2 regions of the Enterobacter sp. CP102 genome follow, and region 1 is predicted to be linked to the other one. Evidence: predicted binding sites of a transcription regulator. Region 1 holds the regulator's gene; the other holds the start of a gene.
What was found. The regulator LexA, encoded in region 1, represses DNA repair genes until DNA is damaged. The targets are predictions, from matches to a motif close to TNCTGTATGTACATACAGNA.
Positions count from the first base shown of each region.

Region 2: a site for LexA is predicted at 2,904-2,923, ahead of N1249_RS07325 (DNA translocase FtsK 4TM domain-containing protein). Genes of this name have one in related genera too.

Region 1 is NZ_CP104014.1:279,462-287,288, reverse strand. Features, by position in the region: gene traF (conjugal transfer protein TraF) at 1-343, opposite strand, end outside; gene N1249_RS01340 (cupin domain-containing protein) at 514-1,002, opposite strand; gene zur (zinc uptake transcriptional repressor Zur) at 1,119-1,631, shown strand; gene N1249_RS01330 (CsbD family protein) at 1,701-1,910, opposite strand; gene dinF (MATE family efflux transporter DinF) at 2,031-3,368, opposite strand; gene lexA (transcriptional repressor LexA) at 3,432-4,040, opposite strand; gene N1249_RS01315 (diacylglycerol kinase) at 4,149-4,517, opposite strand; gene plsB (glycerol-3-phosphate 1-O-acyltransferase PlsB) at 4,671-7,091, shown strand; gene ubiA (4-hydroxybenzoate octaprenyltransferase) at 7,184-7,827, opposite strand, start outside.
Region 2 is NZ_CP104014.1:1,560,747-1,568,573, reverse strand. Features, by position in the region: gene N1249_RS07325 (DNA translocase FtsK 4TM domain-containing protein) at 1-2,826, opposite strand, end outside; gene lrp (leucine-responsive transcriptional regulator Lrp) at 2,962-3,456, opposite strand; gene trxB (thioredoxin-disulfide reductase) at 4,001-4,969, shown strand; gene cydD (heme ABC transporter permease/ATP-binding protein CydD) at 5,084-6,850, shown strand; gene cydC (heme ABC transporter ATP-binding protein/permease CydC) at 6,850-7,827, shown strand, end outside.

The DNA.
Region 1 (7,827 bases):
GGCTAAGAGGATTTAACAGATCGATAAGATTGATGCTATCCAGCGTGCTGCGATAACGGTTCACGTCATCGCTGATGTCATCAATCTTATCCCGCAGATTGTCCTTATCAGAAATCTGCGCACCAATGGAGGGTAAAATAAGGGTGACATCATCGTCAGGTTTCGCTTTTGCCAGCAATGCCGGGTTGATTAACACCCCGCTGCCATAGCTGCCTGCCGCTACGCCCGTGCCACCCATCGCGTCACTACGCGCTTCTGTCCAGGTATTGGCTGCTCCCGCCTGATTTGCCATAAACAAGGAGACAGCGATGCTAACCACCGAAAATTTAAAATGTTTCTTCACAGTATGCTCGTCTTATAGTCTGTTATGAAATAACCCCTGTCTGTTATCACCCAAACAGGAACGAACTATTGCTGTGAATAAGTACAAAAAGACCCGCTATTTCCCTAAGTTAAATCACCAACAGGCCTGTTGTTTTTTGTGATGGCCCTCAATATTTATAGAAGAGGAAATTATTTTCGCCCAGGTTTTCCATCGTGCGGGCCAAAAAACTGCGGCGGATGGTCTACCCACCGGTCTTCCCGCGTGGCGGCATAAACCGGATTCAGCGGATAATAGATGCGGTTGTGCTTTTTGTTGGCCTCGCCAACGACCAGCAGCCGGACCTCTTCATCCGTATTGTTGATAAAGGTATGGCACACCCCGGTTCCGGCCGGAAACCCCACGCTATCACCCGGCTCCAGCTTCCACAGATAGCCATTTATCCAGACCTCCGGGTAGCCTTCCAGCACATAGATAAACTCCTCTTCGTCGCTTTCCGCATGGGGATACGACGTACGCCGCCCGGGAGGCAGGCGCTCGTGATGGATACCAATCCGCCCCAGGCCAAGTTTACGGGCCAGCGGCGCGCCAATGGAAAAACGCTCAGTGCTGTCGGGATAAGTGGAATCATCAGCGCCTTCGACATCGCGCCAGTGTCGAATACAGTCAGGTCTTTTCATTACGTGTTTCCCCGGATTGCGATGCGTCAGGTATAGCACACCTGGCGGCTCTCGGTGTTTTTAACAGAACATGATAAAGTGAGGGTTTTCCATCCCATAGACAGCCGAGGTGCTAAATGGATAAGTCCACAAAAGAGCTGCTGGCGCAAGCTGAGAAGCTCTGTGCGCAACGCAATGTGCGCCTGACCCCACAGCGCCTTGAGGTATTGCGTCTGATGAGCCTGCAACAGGGCGCCATCAGTGCGTATGATTTACTCGACCTGCTGCGCGAAAGCGAGCCGCAGGCCAAGCCGCCTACCGTCTATCGCGCGCTGGATTTCCTGCTGGAGCAGGGCTTTGTGCACAAGGTCGAATCAACAAACAGCTATGTGCTGTGCCATTTGTTTGATCAGCCGACCCACACCTCGGCCATGTTTATCTGCGACCGCTGTGGCGTGGTGAAAGAAGAGTGTGCGGAAGGTGTTGAAGACATTATGCATACGCTGGCAGCCAAAATGGGCTTCGCCCTGCGCCATAATGTGATTGAAGCACACGGATTATGCTCTGCGTGCGTGGAGGTCGAATCATGCAGCCATCAGGATGCCTGCCAGCATGACCACTCCATCCTGGTAAAGAAAAAACCGCGCTAACGACAAAAGATAAGGCGGCTCAGGGCCGCCCTCAGGGTGTACATCCTTGTACTTGCGGGTAATACCGGTCTACCAGCGATAGTCGTTACGCTTTTCCCAGTCGCCGACTTCTTTCTCCGCCTGATCTTTGGCGTAGCCATAGCGTTCCTGAATTTTACCGACAAGCTGATCGCGCTTACCTTCGATGACCGTCATATCGTCATCGGTCAGCTTACCCGATTGCTCTTTCGCTTTACCTTTGAACTGTTTCCAGTTGCCGCTGATTTCGTCTTTATTCATCATCAGGTCCTCATCGTTAAAGAGTGAAAGGGCCGCCCGAAACCTTCATTTCATGCTGGACGTGATAATAATTTTAGTTGAGCATCTGGCACTCATGGAATTATTCAGAATCTTTTACCATCATGAAAGATCGTGACGGGATGAAAACCAGGTATTTTTTCTCCAGTGCCGATGCCAGATAAACGCCAGCGAGAGGCCACGCAAAAGAAGAAAGACTGCAAGGGCCAGCCATAACCCATGATTCCCCAGATACGGTACCGTGAGCAGGGTTAAACCAAACCCAGCCGCCGCGACCGCCATACTGTTACGCATTTCCGCGCCACGCGTTGCGCCAATAAACATCCCATCGAGTAAATAACACCAGACGCCCACAACCGGTAAGATCACCTGCCAGATGATGTAGTGGCTTGCCAGCTCACGCAGTGCAGGTAATGACGTGAGCAGCGCAACAATATGCTCACCAAAGCAGGCGTAGATGAGCGCAAATGCCAGCGCCACCAGCCCAGCCTGCCGACATGCGGCGCGCCAGACATCCTGCAATTGCCCGCTTTCACGCGCGCCATACGCTTGCCCGGAATGGGCTTCTACCGCATAGGCAAAGCCGTCGAGGGCGTAAGCGGTAAAGGTTAGCAGCGTCATCAGCACCGCGTTGACGGCAACGATTTCCTGGCCAAGCCGCGCACCAAAGACGGTCAGCGCACCAAAGCACAGTTGCAGTAACAGCGAGCGCAGCATGATATCCCGGTTAAGCGCCAGCAGCTTGCGGATATTGCCGCGCCAGGCGGCCTTCAGCAGCGCAGGTGTTATGCCCCGCATCACCAGCACACGCCAGACCATCCACAGCCCGATAATCAGCGTGCCATATTCGGCAATAGCCGTTGCCAGCGCCGCGCCCTGAACATTCATGTGCAACCCCATGACCAGCCAGAGATCGAGCACTATGTTCAGGACGTTCCCGACAACCAGCAGGATAACGGGGGCGCGGGCATACTGGACGCCCAACAACCAGCCCAGCAGAACCAGATTTGCCAGCGATGCCGGGGCGCTTAGCCAGCGAATATCGAGGAAGCGCCGTGCCTGCTCCAGCACCGCTTCGCTGCCACCGACTATATGCAATGCCAGCTCAATGAGTGGCGTACGCAGCACAACGATAAGCACGCCCGCACCCAGAGCCAGAATTAACGGCTGTACCAGCGCACGTGCCAGACGTAGGGGATCTTTTGCGCCAAACGCCTGTGCCGTCAGCCCGGTGGTGCTCATGCGTAAAAAAAGCAGTAGCATAAAGAGGAAGCTGGTTGCCGTTGCGCCAATCGCCACGCCGCCCAGATAGACCGGTGAATCCAGATGTCCAATAACCGCCGTATCGACCAGCCCCAAAAGAGGAACAGTGATATTGGAAATAATCATCGGCAGTGCAAGACGCCACAATGCCTTATCAGAAGCAGTCAGCAGTGACATGAAAAATACCGGGAGTGAGAAATGAATCAGGCTACGGAGGTTCCGTAGCCTGTCAGGAAGAGATTACAGCCATTCTCCGTTGCGGATGACGCCAACCGCCAGACCTTCAATGGAGAAGCTTTGTTCGCGAAGATCCACCACGATGGGGGTGAATTCGCTGTTTTCCGGCAGCAGCTGCACAGTGTTGCCCTGTTTTTTCAGGCGCTTAACGGTGACTTCATCATCAATACGCGCTACCACTACCTGGCCGTTGCGCACATCTTGTGTCTTATGAACCGCCAGCAGATCACCATCGAGAATACCGATGTCTTTCATGGACATACCGCTGACGCGCAGCAGAAAATCCGCGCTCGGTTTGAACATGCCAGGATCGACCTGATAGTGACCTTCAATATGCTGTTGTGCCAGCAAAGGTTCACCTGCCGCGACGCGGCCAACCAGCGGAATGCCCGTCTCTTCTTCTACCAGCAGACGGATGCCGCGTGAAGCACCAGAAACAATCTCAATCACGCCTTTACGCGCCAGCGCTTTAAGGTGTTCCTCAGCAGCATTTGGAGAACGGAAGCCCAGACGCTGCGCGATTTCCGCACGCGTAGGTGGCATTCCCGTCTGGCCGATATGATCCCGGATGAGATCAAACACCTCTTGCTGCCTGGTCGTTAACGCTTTCATTCCGCCCCCTGGGTGTATATACAGTTATGCTGTGAGTATATACAGTTAAAGGCGATTTTGGAACCAAAAACTGCACAAAAAACCAGGGACTTAATTATTCCTCGAGGCTCATCGGAAATGCGACCAAAGCAGCGTGACCCAGGTGATCACCGCAGTGATAATCGCCAGCAACACGGCGGCAGAGCCCATATCTTTTGCACGACCCGAGAGCTCATGGAAATCAGAGCCAATACGATCAACAACGGCCTCAATAGCGCTATTGAGAATTTCCACTATCATCACCAAAAGCACAGAACCAATAAGAAGAACGCGCGTTATGGCATCGACATCAAGAAAACAGGCAATGATTACCGCCACGATAGCGGCAACGCCTTCCTGACGAAAAGCAGCTTCATTGATCCACGCGGCACGGAAACCTTTCCATGAATAGCCGGCAGCTTTGATGATTCGGGTTAACCCAGTGGTATTATTGGCCATTAAAAGAACCTTTTATTAGAAATAGCGTCAGTAACTATAGACACAGTGCGTTTACTGCCGCCCGAAGTATGACGGGTAACAACAGAAATTTTGCGCGCTTTCTGTTATCCTTGCGCCGCAATTGCATTATTAACCAGAGGCTTTACATCGTTTATGTCCGGCTGGCCACGAATTTACTACAAATTACTTAATTTACCATTAACCGTTCTGGTAAAAAGCAAGTCTATCCCAGCTGAACCCGCGCTGGAATTAGGGCTCGATACCTCTCGCCCTATTATGTATGTTTTGCCTTACAACTCGAAGGCAGACTTGCTCACGCTCCGCGCCCAGTGTCTGGCGCATGATTTACCCGATCCGCTTGAACCGCTGGAAATCGACGGTACGCTGTTGCCGCGCTACGTGTTCATCCACGGTGGGCCGCGCGTGTTTACCTATTACACGCCAAAAGAAGAGTCCATCAAGCTGTTCCACGACTACCTCGATTTGCACCGCAGCAATCCAGATTTGGATGTGCAGATGGTGCCGGTATCGGTGATGTTTGGTCGTCGCCCTGGCCGCGAAAAAGGGGAAGAAAACCCACCGCTGCGGATGCTCAACGGCATCCAGAAATTCTTCGCGGTGTCCTGGCTTGGCCGCGACAGCTTCGTGCGTTTCTCGCCTTCTGTGTCGCTGCGCCGCATGGCAGACGAACACGGTACGGATAAAATCATCGCGCAAAAACTGGCTCGCGTGGCACGTATGCACTTTGCGCGCCAGCGTCTTGCAGCTGTGGGGCCGCGCCTCCCGGCGCGTCAGGACCTGTTCAATAAGCTGCTGGCGTCTAAAGCTATTGCCCGTGCCGTGGAAGACGAAGCGCGCAGCAAGAAAATTTCGCACGAGAAAGCGCAGCAAAATGCCATCGCGCTGATGGAAGAGATCGCCGCGAACTTCTCCTACGAGATGATTCGCCTGTCCGATCGTATCCTGAGCTTCACGTGGAACCGTCTCTATCAGGGGATCAACGTCCACAACGCCGAGCGCGTGCGTCAGCTGGCGCATGATGGCCACGAAATTGTCTATGTGCCCTGCCACCGCAGCCATATGGACTACCTGCTGCTTTCCTATGTGCTTTACCATCAGGGCCTGGTGCCACCGCACATTGCAGCCGGTATTAACCTGAACTTCTGGCCAGCAGGGCCGATCTTCCGCCGCCTGGGTGCCTTCTTTATTCGTCGTACCTTCAAGGGCAACAAGCTCTATTCCACCGTATTCCGCGAATATCTGGGCGAGCTGTTCAGCCGTGGTTATTCCGTTGAGTACTTCGTGGAAGGCGGGCGTTCCCGTACAGGCCGTCTGCTTGATCCGAAAACCGGCACGCTGTCGATGACTATCCAGGCCATGCTGCGCGGTGGTACTCGCCCCATTACGCTGGTGCCGATTTACATCGGTTACGAGCACGTGATGGAAGTGGGTACGTACGCCAAAGAGCTGCGCGGTGCGACCAAAGAGAAAGAGAGCCTGCCGCAGATGCTGCGTGGTCTGAGCAAGCTGCGTAATCTGGGTCAGGGCTATGTAAACTTCGGCGAGCCGATGCCGCTGATGAACTACCTTAACCACCACGTTCCGGAATGGCGCGAGTCTATCGACCCCATCGAAGCAATACGCCCTGCCTGGCTGACGCCAACGGTGAACGGCATTGCCGCCGAGCTGATGGTGCGTATTAACAACGCAGGCGCGGCCAACGCCATGAACCTGTGCTGTACCGCGCTGCTGGCATCGCGTCAGCGTTCACTGACCCGTGAACAGCTTACCGAGCAGCTCGATTGCTATCTGGACATTATGCGTAATGTTCCGTACTCAGTGGATTCGACGGCGCCAGCCGCTACCGCCAGCGAGCTTATCGATCATGCCTTGCAGATGAATAAGTTCGAAGTTGAGAAAGATACGATTGGCGACATCATCATTCTGCCGCGCGAGCAGGCGGTGCTGATGACTTACTATCGTAACAACATCGCGCATATGCTGATGCTGCCTTCGCTGATGGCCGCCATTATTACCCAGCACCGTCGCATTTCTCGTCAGGAACTGCTGCGCCATGTCGACGCGCTGTACCCGATGCTGAAAGCCGAGCTATTCCTGCGCTGGAGTAAAACCGAGCTGGCGGCAGAGCTGGATAAACTGACCGAAGAGCTGCGTCGTCAGGGGCTTATCACCGTTAATAACGACGAGTTGCATATCAACCCGTCTCGCTCCCGCACCCTGCAACTGCTGGCGGCTGGCGCGCGTGAAACCCTGCAACGCTATGCCATTACGTTCTGGTTGTTGAGCGCTAACCCATCCATCAACCGCGGCACGCTTGAGAAAGAGAGCCGCACGCTGGCACAGCGCCTGTCGGTACTGCACGGCATTAACGCGCCGGAGTTCTTCGACAAGGCGGTATTCAGCTCTTTAGTGCTGACGCTGCGTGATGAAGGGTTTATCAGTGATACCGGCGATGCTGAGCCGGAAGAGACGCTGAAGGTTTACCAGATGCTGGCTGAACTGATTACGTCTGATGTGCGTTTAACGATTGAGAGCGCGACGCAGGACGAATGATGTGAAAAAGCCGGGTGGCGACTTCGCCTTACCCGGCTTACGATTCTGGACGATACTCAGGCCCGGTAAGCGCTAGCGCCACCGGGCTTTTTTCAGGCAAAATAACTCATCGCCAGCCCCAAAAACAGCACCAGGCCCACGTAGTTATTATTCAGGAATGCTTTAAAGCAGGCTTCACGCTCGCGCTTCGCAATCAGCTTTTGCTGATACACAAACAGCATCCCGGCAACCAGCACTGACCAGTAAAACTCCCAGTTCAGGGCGTTCAGGCGACCAATCGCCACCATCAGCGCCAGCACTGCAACCTGCAAAATCCCGATAATCAGTTTGTCCTGACGGCCAAACAGGATCGCCGTTGATTTGATACCAATTTTCAGGTCATCGTCACGGTCGACCATCGCGTATTGCGTATCGTACGCCACAGCCCACAGGATATTGGCGAGGAACATCAGCCAGCAGCTGAGCGGCACCGATTCGCTGACTGCCGCAAATGCCATCGGAATCGACCAGCCAAACGCCGCACCCAGCACCACCTGCGGCAGATGGGTATAGCGCTTCATAAATGGATACACCCAGGCCAGCGCCAGTGCCGCGACAGAAAGCAGGATGGTCATGGTGTTGAGGGTTAACACCAGCAAGAAGGAGAGCACCACCAGCACGATAAACAGCGTGCGCGCTTCTTTTTCCGTGACCTGTCCGCTTGGCAGAGGGCGGTTAGCGGTGCGTTTCACATGGC
Region 2 (7,827 bases), 1.3 Mb from region 1:
CAGATGCGGGATACCTTCATAAACAGAGAGTTCCAGCATTTTCGGGTCGATCATGATGAAACGCACATCTTCCGGCTGCGCTTTGTAGAGCATACTCAGGATCATGGCGTTCACACCGACTGACTTACCCGAGCCCGTCGTACCCGCCACCAGCAGGTGCGGCATTTTCGCGAGGTCGGCTACCACAGGCTCGCCTGCGATATCTTTGCCCAACACCACGCTCAACGGCGATGGATTCTCACGGAATTTGGCGTTATCCAGCACTTCACGCAGATAAACGGTCTGGCGTTTCTTATTTGGCAGCTCCAGGCCGACATAAGGTTTGCCCGGGATAACTTCCACCACACGCACCGCAACGGTCGACAACGAGCGCGCCAGGTCACGGGAGAGGTTAGAAATTCGCGCGGCTTTAACTCCAGGTGCCAGATTCAGTTCGAAACGGGTGATAACCGGACCAGGGGAATAGTTCACTACGTCCGCTTTAATGCGGAAATCAGCCAGACGCGCTTCCACAAGACGCGCCATCTGTTCCAACGCAAAGGTATCTACCGGTTCAACTTCTGACGGAGGCGGCGTTAACAGATCCAGCGACGGCAGCGGCGTGCTTGGGCGTTGCAGCGGACGGCTGTCCCCGTTACGCATCAGAAGCGGGTGAATCAGGCTTTCCTTCGGCTGTGCCGGTGGCTGCTGGAACTGCGGCGCGTGCTGAGGCTGTTGCGGCTGCGCATAAGCCTGTGGCGCTGGCTGCTGCACATGCGGCGCAGGTGCAGGCTGCTGGTACGCAGTTTGCGTTTCAGGCATCACGCCTGGGGTGAATAACGGTTCGCTCGGGCCATCATCAACCAAATCTTTCATTGGCGAGAATTCGAAATCAGATAACGAGAACGGATTTGCTCCCGCAGGCTGCTCACCGGAATAGCGTTGCTGCTGAGTGGCAGCAAACTGGCGCGCTAACTCAGCTTCGGCCGCGTCGTCTTCATCGTCTTCATGAACATGAGTCGGCCGGGCTTCGTGTTGATACTCTTCGCCATAACGCTGCTGCTGTTGTGCAGCAAACTGACGTGCCAGCTCATCCTGCTGCATCTCATCGGCGTCATCTTCGTACTCAGATTCACGCGCTTTCTCCTCAGCCATACGCTGAGAAGGTAATTTGATGCCATAGGACGCCAGCTCACGGCGGGTAGGAACACGCACGCGATTAGGACGAGGAAGCTGCGGGCCAATACCCTCTTTCACCTGTGGACGCGGCGCGCCACCGGATGCCAGGCTAAAGACAGGCGCAGCCACTGCTGCTGCCGCGGTCGCGTGCTTCACGCTTTCCGCAACCGGCGCCACAACCGGTGTAGGATCGACTGGCGGTACCGAAACGGAAGGAGCCCTGGTGGCGGGTTCTTGTACCGGTTCCGGTACGGGCTGATACCAGGCGGCCAGCTGTTCGCGCTCACGCGCGCGGCGTTCTTCAACTTCTTCAAAATAGTACATTGGTGGGCGAGTCGGTTTGACCTCTTCCACTTCAACCTGTGGTTCAGCTTGCGGCTCAACGTACGGCTGAGCAGGCTCAACTGGCGCATATTCCTGATAAGGCTGAGACACCGGCGCTTCATACTCTGCGTATGGCTGCGGCGCGTATTGCGGTTCTGGCTGGTACGGCTGCTGCCACTGTTCCTGTTCCTGCGGCTGTGCTGGCGCATAGCTTTGCGGTTCAGGGGCAATAACCGGCTGATGCGCAGGAATGACTGGCGCTTCTTGCCACTCAACCGCAGGTTGCTGGACAACAGGCTCTGGCTCATACACCGGCGCGGAAGGCATGACTGCCTCAACAGGCGCAGCATAAGCCTGAGCGGCTGTGGTTGCCGCAGCAGCAGCTGCGACAGGTTCGGTAACCGAATGACCATTTAATAACGGGTCATATTCGTCGTAATCACCCGGCATGGCACGACTGCCAGAGAAGAGCACATCATCAGGGTCAACAGGAGTCCCCGCAGCACGGTATTCAACCTGTTCGTCATCATCCATGCGTTTGCCGGAGAAGAGCGCGGCATCGGTTTTACGTCCTAACGGATTAGCAAATTTTTCGGCCACGCGTTTACGGCGCGCCAGTGCGCCACGCAGAATACGCGCGCGGCGAGATTCTCGATGCGGAGCTGAAGCGGTATCTTCTTCGTCCTCATCTTCATATTCGTCTTCATCTACCCAGGTATCATCACGACGGGTACGGTTGCTGGCAAACGTCAGAATATTCAGGATCAGACTGCCGAGTTTTTCGGCAATGCTCACCCATGACCAGCCGGTAAACAGCGTTAGTCCCGCTGCCCAGATACAGAGCAGCGTAATGGTGCCGCCGCTGCTGTGCAGCATCGGTTGCAGCGCGGTGCTCAGCAGGCTGCCAATCACCCCACCGGACGCGAAATACCAGATATCGTCGGCGTTAATTGCCGCCAACCCGCAGGAGGTCAGGATCAGCGCCAGGGCGCCAATCAGGCGCAGCGAAACCGCGAAATAATCGATGTATTCATCATTCTGACGATGACGCCAGGCAAACCAGCAGCCACCGATGATGATCACCGGGATGGTATAGGCCATGACACCGAAGATGAAAAACAGGGTGTCCGCAAGCCAGGCGCCGGGCGTGCCACCTAAATTATGGATAGGCTCATGCCATGCGGTTTGCGACCAGCTCGGATCTGAGGGATTAAAACTGAGTAAGGCTGCCATCAGCCAGACGGCAAAAAGGGCAATAACAATCAGCAACGCCTCAAGGAGTCGACGTCCGCTGCTTAGCTTCGATAGTGTGACTTCTTTGTCTTCAGTATATTCCTGGCTCAAGAAAGGCTCTCCAGGTATCAGGCATGTCCTGCCTGTTTGCTAAAACGGACAACAGCGCCGGGTATCCCCGGCACTGTTGCTGTATGGATTAACAGGAGTGTAATCAAACTACGCTGATTTTGCACCTGTTCCGTGTTAGCGCGTCTTAATAACCAGACGATTGCTCTGTTTGACCTCTTCCATCACCACATAAGTACGGGTGTCGTTCACGCCTGGCAGACGCAGCAGGGTTTCACCCAGCAGCTTACGGTAGGCGGACATATCAGGCACACGGGTTTTCAACAGGTAGTCGAAATCACCGGAAACCAGATGACACTCTTGAATTTCTTCAAGTTTTTGTACAGCGGCGTTAAATTGCTCAAACACATCCGGCGCACCACGATTCAGAGTAATCTCAACAAATACCAGAAGTGAGGCATCCAGATAATGCGGGTTCAGCAGAGCCGTATAGCCCTGAATAAAACCCTGTCTTTCCAGTCGGCGCACACGCTCAAGGCACGGCGTCGGGGAAAGTCCCACACGTTTTGAAAGCTCGACGTTGGAAATACGCCCATCCTTTTGCAATTCATTAAGAATGTTACGATCGATACGGTCGAGATCTTTGCCAGGGCGCTTCTTGCTATCTACCATTATTATTGTCTCTCTGTATTCCTTCCCTACTCCTGCCTGGACCCTGTGCACATCACTGTTCAGAGCCTGTACCCGTTATTCATCACATCGCCTGATTATGTAATATGCGCGATGCGGATTCGGGTTCTACGGTAAGAAGACCGGTGCCTGAAATGGCCGCCACCGACATCACGTATGGCGTCTGTCCACACCATGCGTAGATTTCACTGACCCGGTAAAAATGGCATTTACGTGCATGTCTATGCGACACACTGTTAACGCGGTTTTTTTCTTCCTTCAATGTTTTCGCAAAAGCGCAGGGGATTGTCAAAGCAAAACATCGATTTTTAGTACAACATGCCGGATATTCATAACGACTGGCCATTAATCCTCATTTTATTGCCTTATAATCGACCGGTTTTCAGTAGAAAGCGTTATGTTATAGCGCTCAATCCATCGCCAGTGTCTATTGCACATATCGATATCAAAATTGCTGTGCTCTTTTTTTACGGCAACAAATTCCCTACAATCCTGCCAAATGTCTGCCAACAACAATGGGGATCTCATGGGCACGGCCAAACACAGTAAGCTGCTAATTCTTGGTTCTGGACCTGCGGGATATACCGCGGCGGTCTATGCTGCACGCGCTAACCTGCAACCGGTTTTGATTACCGGTATGGAAAAAGGCGGTCAGTTGACCACCACGACTGAAGTAGAAAACTGGCCAGGCGACCCGAACGACCTGACCGGGCCGCTGCTGATGGAGCGTATGCACGAACATGCGACCAAATTCGAAACCGAAATTCTGTTCGATCACATCAACAAGGTCGACCTGCAAAACCGACCTTTCCGCCTGACAGGCGACAGCGGTGAGTACACCTGTGATGCGCTGATTATCGCGACGGGTGCTTCTGCGCGTTACCTCGGACTGCCGTCTGAAGAAGCGTTCAAAGGCCGTGGCGTTTCTGCCTGTGCAACCTGTGACGGTTTCTTCTACCGTAACCAGAAAGTCGCGGTTATCGGTGGCGGTAACACCGCAGTAGAAGAAGCGCTGTATCTGGCGAACATCGCCTCTGAAGTGCATCTGATCCATCGCCGCGACACCTTCCGCGCAGAGAAGATCCTGATCAAACGTCTGATGGATAAAGTGGCGAGCGGCAATATCGTGCTGCACACCAACCGTACTCTGGAAGAAGTGACAGGCGATCAGATGGGCGTTGCTGGCCTGCGCATCCGCGATACGCAGAACACCGACCACGAGGAATCACTGGAAGTGGCAGGTCTGTTTGTGGCTATCGGCCATAGCCCGAATACCGCTATCTTTGACGGTCAGCTTGAGCTGGAAAACGGCTACATTAAAGTGCAGTCCGGTATTCACGGCAACGCGACCCAGACCAGTATCCCGGGAGTCTTCGCTGCGGGTGACGTGATGGACCATATTTACCGTCAGGCGATCACCTCTGCCGGCACCGGCTGTATGGCCGCGCTGGACGCTGAACGTTACCTTGATGGGCTGGCTGAAACAGGTAAATAATCTTTACAAGTCAGTAACAAACGTAAATAAAGGCGGCGATAAGTCGCCTTTATTGTCTCTCCGTTGTAACATTGCCGTGCCCAATTTCTAATAACGTCACCTGCAAAGTACGCAATGGAAAAAACCCGTCAACAAGAGTTAACTCGCTGGCTTAAAAAGCAAAGCGTTATTTCCCGCCGCTGGCTGAATATTTCCCGTCTGCTGGGACTTATCAGCGGTCTGTTGATTGTTGCCCAGGCATGGCTGCTGGCCCGCATTCTCAATCATATGATCATGGAGAACATCCCGCGCGAAGCGCTTCTGATGCCCTTTATCGTATTAGTCCTGATCTTTGTTCTGCGCACCTGGGTGGTCTGGTTGCGTGAACGTGTCGGGTTCCATGCCGGACAGCATATACGCTTCGAAATTCGCCGCAAGGTACTCGACAGGCTCCAGCAAGCGGGTCCCGCCTGGATACAGGGCAAGCCTGCCGGAAGCTGGGCGACGCTTATCCTTGAGCAGATTGACGATATGCACGACTATTACGCGCGCTATATTCCACAGATGGCGCTGGCCGTATGCGTGCCGCTGCTGATTGTGGCCACCATTTTCCCATCTAACTGGGTAGCCGCCCTTATTCTGCTCTGTACCGCTCCGCTGATTCCGCTGTTTATGGCGATGGTGGGGATGGGCGCGGCAGATGCCAACCGCCGTAACTTCCTGGCGCTTGGCCGTTTAAGCGGCCATTTCCTGGACCGCCTGCGCGGGATGGAAACCTTACGAATTTTTGGCCGCGGTGAAGCCGAAACCGAAAATATCCGCGTGGCGTCACAGGATTTCCGTCAGCGGACAATGGAAGTATTGCGTCTGGCGTTTCTGTCATCTGGCGTACTGGAATTCTTCACCTCCCTGTCGATTGCGGTGGTGGCGGTGTACTTTGGTTTCTCTTATCTTGGCGAACTCGATTTTGGCCATTACGGCACCGGCGTTACGCTTTCAGCCGGTTTTCTTGCCCTGATCCTGGCGCCTGAGTTTTTCCAGCCGCTTCGCGATCTTGGTACCTTTTACCATGCCAAAGCACAGGCCGTGGGTGCCGCTGACAGCCTGAAAACCTTCCTTGAAACACCGCTTGCTCATCCGGAGCGCGGTGAAATTATGCTGAACAGCAAAGAGCCGGTTACCGTTGAAGCTGTTGATTTCTCGGTTCTCTCGCCGGAAGGCAAAGTGCTGGCCGGACCGCTGAACTTTACGCTTTCGGCGGGTCAACGCGTTGTTCTGGTTGGAACCAGCGGTTCAGGTAAAAGCTCACTGCTCAATGCGTTATCAGGTTTTATGGCCTATACCGGTTCGCTGCGTATTAATCATGCCGAACTGCGCGAGCTTGATCCTGACGCATGGCGCAAACAACTCAGCTGGGTGGGGCAGAATCCGCAATTACCTGCCGCCACGCTGCGTGAGAACGTGCTGCTTGCACGCCCTGACGCGCGTGAAGATGAGCTGCAATCGGTTCTTGACCGTGCCTGGGTCAGTGAGTTTCTGCCTTTGCTTCCGCAAGGTGTGGATACTGTGGTGGGTGACCAGGCGGCAGGTTTATCCGTCGGTCAGGCGCAGCGTGTTGCCCTTGCCCGCGCATTGCTTAATCCATGTCAGTTAATGCTGCTGGATGAACCCGCAGCCAGCCTGGATGCGCACAGCGAACAACGGGTGATGCACGCCCTGAACGCGGCATCATTGCAACAAACCACACTCATGGTCACGCACCAGCTGGAAGGTATCACCGACTGGGATCAGATTTGGGTCATGGAGAATGGTCATATTGTCGAGCAAGGCGATTACGCCTCTCTCGTTGCTGCGCAGGGGCCATTTGCCACCCTGCTGGCTAACCGTCAGGAGGATATCTGATGCGCGCCCTGCTCCCCTATCTTGCCCTGTATAAACGTCACAAATGGATGCTGACGCTCGGCATTGTTCTGGCGATTGTGACTCTGCTTGCCAGCATCGGGCTGCTCACGCTTTCTGGCTGGTTCCTGTCGGCCTCTGCTGTAGTGGGTGTTGCCGGGCTGTACAGCTTTAACTATATGCTGCCCGCTGCGGGCGTTCGCGGTGCGGCGATTACCCGTACCGCCGGACGTTATTTTGAGCGTCTGGTCAGCCACGATGCGACATTCCGTGTGCTCCAGCATCTGCGTATTTACACCTTCAGCAAATTACTGCCCCTCTCCCCTGCCGGGCTGGCGCGTTTCCGCCAGGGTGAATTGCTCAACCGCGTAGTCGCAGACGTCGATACCCTGGATCACCTCTACCTGCGCGTGATTTCCCCGCTGGTGGGGGCGTTTGTGGTGATTGTGGTGGTCACTCTTGGGCTTTGTACGCTCGATGTCCCTATTGCTCTGACGCTGGGAGGCATTATGCTGCTGACGCTGTTCCTCCTGCCGCCTCTGTTTTATCGTGCAGGCAAGCCAACCGGAGAAAACCTGACGCGTCTGCGCGGCGAATACCGTCAGCAGCTGACATCATGGTTACAGGGACAAGCTGAACTTACTATCTTTGGCGCCAGCCAGCGCTACCGCGCCCGGATGGAGAGCACAGAGCTGAACTGGCATGAAGCCCAGCGCAGGCAATCTGAACTGACGGCCTTTTCGCAGGCCCTGATGATGCTCATTGGTGGTTTTGCCGTCGTGGCGATGCTGTGGATGGCATCCGGCGGTGTGGGCGGCAATACGCAGCCTGGCGCGCTCATCGCACTGTTTGTCTTCTGCGCGCTGGCAGCATTTGAAGCACTGGCCCCTGTCACGGGTGCCTTCCAGCATCTTGGGCAAGTTATTGCGTCCGCGGTACGTATCACGCAAATCACCGAGCAAGAGCCCGAAGTGCAGTTC